DNA from 2 places in the Streptomyces sp. NPDC025784 genome. Region 1 is predicted to be linked to the other one. Evidence: riboswitches for the same ligand, from Rfam matches in the RefSeq annotation. Region 1 holds a riboswitch; the other holds the start of a gene.
What was found. Region 1 has a riboswitch for cobalamin ahead of ACZ4IF_RS34120 (ribonucleoside-diphosphate reductase subunit alpha). Riboswitches for the same ligand answer to the same signal wherever they lie in the genome.
Positions count from the first base shown of each region.

Region 1 (3,842 bases):
CGCCTCGGCCGAGTCGAAGGGCAGCCGCAGCTTGAAGAAGACGTCCTGGAGGCCCATCGCGCCGAGGCCCACCGGGCGCCACCTGGCGTTGGAACGGCCCGCCTGCTCGGTCGGGTAGAAGTTGATGTCGACGACCCGGTCCAGGAACGTCACGGCCGTGCGGACGGTCTCGTCCAGCCGCTCCCAGTCGATGTCGCCGTTGCCCACGAAGGCACCGAGGTTGACCGAACCGAGGTTGCAGACCGCCGTCTCCCCGTCGTCCGTGACCTCCAGGATCTCGGTGCACAGGTTCGAGGAGTGGACGGTGTGGCCCGGCTCGGCGGTCTGGTTGGCGGCGCGGTTGGCGGCGTCCTTGAAGGTCATCCAGCCGTTGCCGGTCTGCGCGAGGGTGCGCATCATCCGGCCGTACAGATCGCGGGCCGGGATGGTCTTCCGGGCGAGCCCGGCCTCCTCGGCCTTGCGGTAGGCGGCGTCGAACTCGTCGCCCCACAGGTCGACCAGCTCCGGCACGTCGGCCGGGGAGAACAGCGACCAGTCACCGTTCTCGTTCACCCGGCGCATGAACTCGTCCGGGATCCAGTGCGCCAGGTTCAGGTTGTGCGTGCGCCGGGCGTCCTCACCGGTGTTGTCGCGCAGCTCCAGGAACTCCTCGATGTCGGAGTGCCAGGTCTCCAGGTAGACGGCCGCAGCGCCCTTGCGCCGGCCGCCCTGGTTCACCGCGGCGACCGAGGCGTCGAGGGTCTTCAGGAACGGGACGATGCCGTTGGAGTGCCCGTTCGTGCCGCGGATGAGCGAACCGCGCGAGCGGATGCGGGAGTACGACAGCCCGATGCCGCCCGCGTGCTTCGAGAGCCGGGCCACCTGGTGGTAGCGGTCGTAGATGGAGTCGAGCTCGTCCAGCGGGGAGTCGAGGAGGTAGCAGGACGACATCTGCGGGTGCCGCGTACCGGAGTTGAAGAGCGTGGGGGAGGAGGGCAGGTAGTCGAGACGGCTCATCAGCCGGTAGAGCGCGGCGACTTCGTCCACGGAGCGGACGGTGTCGTCCTCGGCGAGACCCGACGCCACCCGGAGCATGAAGTGCTGGGGCGTCTCGATCACCCGGCGGGTGATCGGGTGGCGGAGCAGATAACGGCTGTGCAGGGTGCGCAGACCGAAGTAGCCGAAGCGGTCGTCGCCCTCGACGTCGACGAGCGCGTCGAGGCGGGCCGTGTGCAGGCGGACGAACTCCGCGGTACGGTCCGCGACAAGACCCTCGCGGTGGCCGACGGCGACCGACTCGGAGAAGGACGCGACGCCCTGCGAGGCGGCCTCGGCAGCGATGCTGATCGTCAGCAGCCGGGCGGCCAGCCGCGAGTACGCGGGGTCCTCGGAGATGAGTCCCGCCGCCGCCTCGGTGGCCAGCTCACGCAGCTCCGCCTCGTCGGCCCGGGCGGACCGGCCGCGCAGCGCGGCCGCCGCGACCCGGCCGGGGTCGGCGTCGGGGAGGTCGGCGGTGAGATCGGTCAGGATCCGCAGCAGCGCGGTACCGGGACCGTCCGTCTCCACCGGGGCCTGCTGCGCTGACGCTGAAGCCGGATCGGCTGGCGCGATGGTCACGTGGGGCTCTCCCTCGCTCGGCACGGGGCCTGTCGGGAGGCACGGAGGCACACGGGGGCGCCGGCCGGAGGGCAGCACACCGCGTCCACCGGCCCATTCCGCGAGGCCCGGACGTCGTCGGCACCCGGGCCGGACGGCCGGGGTGCGCTGTCGGCAGGTCCTCGGACTGAAGCCAGCGCGTGCAGGCGGAGACGCGAACACGCACAAGTACACCGTTGCGGGACAGTTCCGGATTCGCACCGGATTCCCCTGCGGCGACAGCGAGCATGAGCATACATCTTGTGCCGGGCTGCGGGACCACCCCCACATGTTGTGTCGTGTCGGCTTCGGAGGGTGGCAGAAGAGCTGTCAGAGCGTCAGTTCGTAGGTGAGCAGCCGGATGTCGTCCAGTTCCGGGATCGGGTTCCAGTCGCGGTCCGGGGTGCGGGTGAAGCCGAGGCGCTCGTAGATCCGGTGGGCGGCGTGCATGGAGTGCTGGGTGGACAGCACGATGCGTACGCAGCCCTCCGTGGCCCGTGCGCGGTCGACGCAGGCGCGGACGAGTGCCTCCCCGGCACCCCGGCCGCGTGCCTCCCGGGCGACCGCGAGCATGCGGATCTCGGCCTCGCCGGGGCGGGCGATGTCGGCCATGGCGCCGCCGCGCGGCACGAAGGTCACCCCACCGAGCAGCCGCTGCGTGCCGGGCGTGGATCCGCGTTCGACCGCGACGAGCACGTCGGCCGCGGCGGCGCGCTTGGCCACGTCCCGCAGCTCTCCCAGGTACGCGTCGCTCTCCCCGAAGTCGAGCAGCCCGTCGCGGAGATAGGCCTGGGCGGTGATCTCGCCGAGGCCCGGGTACTCCTCGGGATGCGCGACGCGGATGACTGTGTCCATGCGCACAGTCTGGGGGAGATCGCGGGGGAGGGCCGCCGAATTCCCGGGGGCGGGGCAGCGGCGCCGGTCGGCCCCGCCGGATCCGGTGGAGTCGTCGGCCCCGGTGGAGTCGACGGACCTCACGGCCCGGGCGGGCCCCCAGGTCCGGGCGGTGGGGCCTGCCGCCGTACGACGGCAGGACGGCGGGCGCGAAAAGACCGCGGCGCCCCCCTGACCGAGGGGCGCCGCGGAGTGTGGAACCGCCGGGTCAGTGGGCCGCCACCGGCAGCTCCACCTCGACCCCCGGGTCGCCCGCGTCCGCCGTGTAGTCCTCGGCGGACGTCTCGTCGACGCCGTCCGGGGCCTTGAACGCACGCAGCGCGAACGTGAGGACGACCGTCACGACCACGTTCAGGGTGAACGCCGTGAAGCCGATGTAGCCGATCTCCCCGATGCCGGGGATCTCCTTGGCGCTGCCGCCGAAGTGCTTCTGCGTCGGCGAGGCCACCCCGTACGCGGCGATCGTGCCGTAGAGCATGCCCACGGCCCAGCCGGCGAGGAGCGCCCAGCGGTGGAACCAGCGTGTGAACAGGCCGCCGACCAGGGCCGGGAAGGTCTGCAGGATCCAGATGCCGCCCAGGAGCTGGAAGTTGATGGCGACCGTCTTGTCCATGGTGAGGACGAAGACCAGCGCGCCCACCTTCACCAGCAGCGAGACCAGCTTGGAGACCTTGGTCTCCTGCTGCGGAGTGGCGTCCGGCTTGATGAAGTCCTTGTAGATGTTGCGCGTGAAGAGGTTCGCGGCGGCGATCGACATGATGGCCGCGGGGACCAGCGCGCCGATGCCGATGGCCGCGAAGGCCACACCCGCGAACCAGTCCGGGAACATGTTCTCGAACAGCTGCGGGATCGCGAGCTGGCCGTTGGTGACCTTCACCCCGGCCGCGATCGCCATGAACCCGAGCAGCGCGAGCAGGCCCAGCATCAGCGAGTACAGCGGGAGGATCGTGGTGTTGCGGCGGATCACCTCGCGGCTGCGGCTGGACAGCGTCGCCGTGATCGAGTGCGGGTACATGAACAGCGCGAGCGCCGAGCCGAGCGCGAGCGTGGCATAGGTCCACTGGCCCGCCTCGGGCGGCACGAGCCCGCCCGCGCCGGCCGCGGTGTACTTGTCACCCGCCGCCTTGAAGATCTCGTCGAATCCGCCCAGCTTGATCGGGATGTAGATGATGGCCACCGCGATCACGATGTAGATCAGGGTGTCCTTCACGAACGCGATCAGGGCCGGGGCGCGCAGGCCCGAGGAGTAGGTGTAGGCGGCCAGCACACCGAAGGCGATGAGCAGCGGAAGGTCCTTGACGAACCAGTTCGTGTTGTCGCCGCCGCCCACGCCC
Region 1 covers NZ_JBVHMN010000019.1:94,792-98,633, forward strand. Annotated here, with positions in the region: gene ACZ4IF_RS34120 (ribonucleoside-diphosphate reductase subunit alpha) at 1-1,596, opposite strand, end outside; cobalamin riboswitch at 1,732-1,870, opposite strand; gene ACZ4IF_RS34125 (GNAT family N-acetyltransferase) at 1,945-2,469, opposite strand; gene mctP (monocarboxylate uptake permease MctP) at 2,717-3,842, opposite strand, start outside.

Region 2 (3,842 bases), on a different contig from region 1:
CCGACGGTGTTGAGGGCCATCAGGGGCAGGGGCACGCCCGCCTGGGCCGCCTCGTCGAAGAAGATGAACTGTTCCATGGGGGTCAGCCCGCGCCCGCCGTACTCCTCCGGCCATCCGACGCCGAGCCAGCCGTCCGCGCCCAGACGTCGGACGGTCTCGCGGTAGAAGCGCTTCTGCGAGGCGGGATCGGCGTACCGGGCGTAGGCGTTGTCGGGCACCAACTGGGCGAAGTAGTCGCGCAGTTCGGTGCGCAGACGCTGCTGCTCCGGCGTGTATTCGAGATGCACGGCGCCTCCTGTTGCCCGGTGCCCGAGCTGGTTCTCCCGGCTGGTCGGCGCACAGAGTAGAACGTGTTGCAGAACTTGGGAATGCTGATGACGCGTCAGAGGAATTTCCCGTGCTCCCCTTCGGCGACCACCGCCACTCCTTCCCCGGGGCCCGATCACCGGGCCCTGGGGCCTCTCGGCCGATCACCGTCTCTCCGGCGCCTCTTGTCCGATCACCGGGCCCCGGGCCCGTTCGGCACGCACCGCCACCACCACGGCACCGGCGATCATCACCGCGCCGAGCGGGAGGCCGCGTGCCCCCCGTGCCGCCCTTGGCCCGCGCCGCCGACGACAGGGAGATCGACGAGCACTTCGACGTCGGCCTCACGGCGCTGCTGGACGGCTTCGAGCTGCTGATCCGGCCGGCCTGACGTCCGGTGCACGCAGGAGGGCGGCCCCGGTCGAGGACCGGGGCCGCCCTTCCGTCACCGCTCAGTGGGCCACGGGAGTCGCCCCCGCGGTGACCTCCTGTCGGCCTCCGGCGGCCGGCTTAGGCGCCAGCACCCGTTCGGCCAGGAACCCGAAGACGAGCCCGAAGGCGGTCCACAGGGTCAGCTGGATGGCGAGGGCCGCGAGCCGGAACTGCCAGAGCAGGGTGCCCGAGAAGTCCTTCGGAACCTCGTTCACGGCCGGCAGGAACGCGTAGGCGAGACCGATCGTGAGGACGAAGAACGCGCCCCCCGCGATCGTCGCGTTCCAATTGCCCAGGCGCGGCGCGAGGCGCTTGCCCAGGATCACGGTCGCGACGGCCAGCAGCACGCTGAGCACCATCATCAGGAAGTACAGGGTCGTGCGCTTCCCGATGGTGTCGGGATCGCCGACCGACGGCGGGTTGGCCGGGTACTTCAGGAACGGCACGACATAGACCGCGAGCAGGCCCGCCACCGACAGCAGCAGCGCGCTCGCCCGCGGCCCGAAGCGGCCGATCCTGCCGAGCGCGAAGCAGTACGCGAGAGCGGCGATACCGCCGAACGCGACCCCGTAGACGAGGACGCCGGTGGCCAGGCCGCCGGTGGACTGCATCGTGCGGGACACCGCTTCCACGCCGTGCTCGTGCGCGTGGGAGTGCGCCTCTTCGTAGCCGATCGCCGAGTCGACGCGCGGCTCGCCCAGGAAGTAGGCGACGACCAGGGCGAGCAGGCCCGCGGCGAGTCCCGCGAGCATGCCACGCACCAACAGGTTTCTTACGATTGCGGAATTCATCGGCTCGTACGTCCCGTGGTCGTCAGTGGCACGGGAAGCCGAGCAGGTGGCGGGCGTCGTGGACCCACTCGTGGACGTTCTCGCCGGACACGACTGCGGTGGCGCCCTGTTCGGCGCCGACGAAGTAGAGCAGGACCAGCATCAGGATGCCGAAGAAGACCGCCCAGGGGGCGATCGCGCCGATCGGCAGCTTGGCGGGTACCGCGGTGGGTGTGGCGGTCGGCTGAGCGACGGACTGCGCCATGGGGCAGAACCTCCTGGGGAACTCGCGTCCCATTCCGGTGGTGCACTGGACGACAGCCGCGGGTCTGACTTGCCCTGCCCTCACCGCCCCTGGCGAGGGGGGGTCGTGCTGGGCTTACAGTGGCGCGACCGTGCCGGATTTCCACCGGGCTTCCGCCGAGCCGTCGTCGATTTCGACGCGACGGTACCGCGTCGGCGGGTTCCGGCCAAGGGCGCACGGGGGAGCACGGGGTGCGCCCCCACGGACCGGGTGTGCGGCGGATTCCCTTGCCCCATAAGGCTTTTCGGGCCGGCGGACACCACGAGAACCCATGAGAGTGAGGACATGACAAGTCGAGTGATCTTGATCTCAGCCGCGCTGGGCGCCGCACTGCGCGAGGCCCGCTTCGACGACGGACGTCCGCTCGACGCGTCCGGACTGCGGCTCGCGCGGGCGGCTGCGGGACAGCTGCCGGCCGCGGAGCGGCAGTGGGTCTCCCCCGCCGTGCGCTGTCGTGCGACCGCCGACGCTCTCGGTCTCGAAGGCGCCCCGGACGCACCGGAGTTGGCCGGTCTCGACGTGGGCCGCTGGCGCGGTGCGACTTTGGCGGAGGTGAGCGCGCAGGAGCCCGAGGCGGTGGCGGGCTGGCTGGCCGACCCCGGGGCCGCGCCGCACGGCGGCGAGTCGGTACGGGCGTTCTGCGACCGGGTGGCCGGCTGGCTGGACGGCACCGCGCAGGCGTCGGGCCGGACGGTCGCCGTGGTGGAGCCGGAGGTCGTACGGGCCGCGCTGGTGCGGGTTCTGGGTGCGCCGGACGCGGCCTTCTGGCGCGTCGACGTACCGCCCCTGACCGCCACGGAGTTCAGCGGGCGATCGGGGCGCTGGAACGTACGCGCGGGGCGTCCACTGGCGGAGCCGGGCTGATGCGCCGGCCGGAATTCCGGTCGCCGGCCGATGTTCCGGTCGTCCGCCGGAGTCCCAGGCATCCGCCGGAGTTCCCGCCGTCCGCCGGAGTTCCAGGCATCCGCCGGAGTTCCAGGCATCCGCCGGAGTCCCAGGCATCCGCCGGAGTTCCCGCCGCCCGCCGGAGTCCCAGGCATCCGCCGGAGTTCCCGCCGCCCGCCGGAGTCCCAGGCATCCGCCGGAGCGCCGTTCCCGGCCCGGACGTTCCGGTCCCGTCCCGTCGTGCCGCTCCCACCCGCGCCCGGGCGGGCCGGCGGACGGCTTCGCGCGGCGCTCGGCCCACAGCGTCCCGCACGGCGCGCGGCGCCGGACGGCCCCTGCCGCCCTCAGCCCAGGACCGCGAGGAAGTCCGCACACGCCTGCGCGCACGCACGGCACTCCTTCGCCGCGTCCCGCGCACCGTCGTACTCGTCGAAGACGAGGGCGCCCTCCAGGCAGACGTCGCGGCACCATTCCACCTGGGAGCGGACAGCGGCCTCGTCCCGGTGCGTCCCCTCGGACAGCACCAGGCAGGTCGCGTCGCACACTTCCGTGCACTGGATGCCCTTGCGGCGTACGCGATCCTGCTCCTCGGGCCCGTCCGGATCCATGAGGCTCGCGCGCAGCGCACAGACCCTGGCGCACTCGGTGCACGCCTGGGCGCAGGCGAAGCGGTCCTCCAGGAACCGGATGAGCTCCTGCCGGGAAGTCGTCGATGTCACCACGCGCGGGTAGCCGCGCGCCTTCGCGTCAAACCCGTCCGCGGCGTCCGGAACACGGCCCTGTGCGCCCGGTGCACACCGGGCCGCCCGACGTCACGCGCCGGCCGCCTCCTGGGCGATCCGGTCGAACTGGGCTCCCATCGCCTCGGAGAGCGCCTGGGCGGCGGACAGCGGGCGGACCATGACCATGAAGTCGTCGATCTTCCCGTCCTCGTCGAAGTGGAGGAAGTCGCAGCCGGTGATCTTCTTGTCGCCGACCTTCGCCTCGAAGACGAGCGCGTGGTCGCGGCCGTCCGCGCCGCCGATCTCGCGGACGTAGTGGAAGTCGGTGAAGACGCGCGTGACGCCGCGGAGGATGGCCGCGGTGATCGCCTTCCCGGGGTAGGGCTTGAAGGCGACGGGGCTGTGGAAGACGACGTCGTCGGA
Region 2 covers NZ_JBVHMN010000015.1:223,078-226,919, forward strand. Annotated here, with positions in the region: gene ACZ4IF_RS30470 (acyl-CoA dehydrogenase family protein) at 1-287, opposite strand, end outside; gene ACZ4IF_RS30475 (CbtA family protein) at 759-1,529, opposite strand; gene ACZ4IF_RS30480 (CbtB domain-containing protein) at 1,552-1,773, opposite strand; cobalamin riboswitch at 1,812-1,952, opposite strand; gene ACZ4IF_RS30485 (histidine phosphatase family protein) at 2,098-2,676, shown strand; gene ACZ4IF_RS30490 (four-helix bundle copper-binding protein) at 3,042-3,416, opposite strand; gene ACZ4IF_RS30495 (nuclear transport factor 2 family protein) at 3,510-3,842, opposite strand, start outside.
Region 2: linked by a shared signal. The riboswitch ahead of ACZ4IF_RS30480 (CbtB domain-containing protein) and the one ahead of ACZ4IF_RS34120 (ribonucleoside-diphosphate reductase subunit alpha) in region 1 are both predicted to bind cobalamin.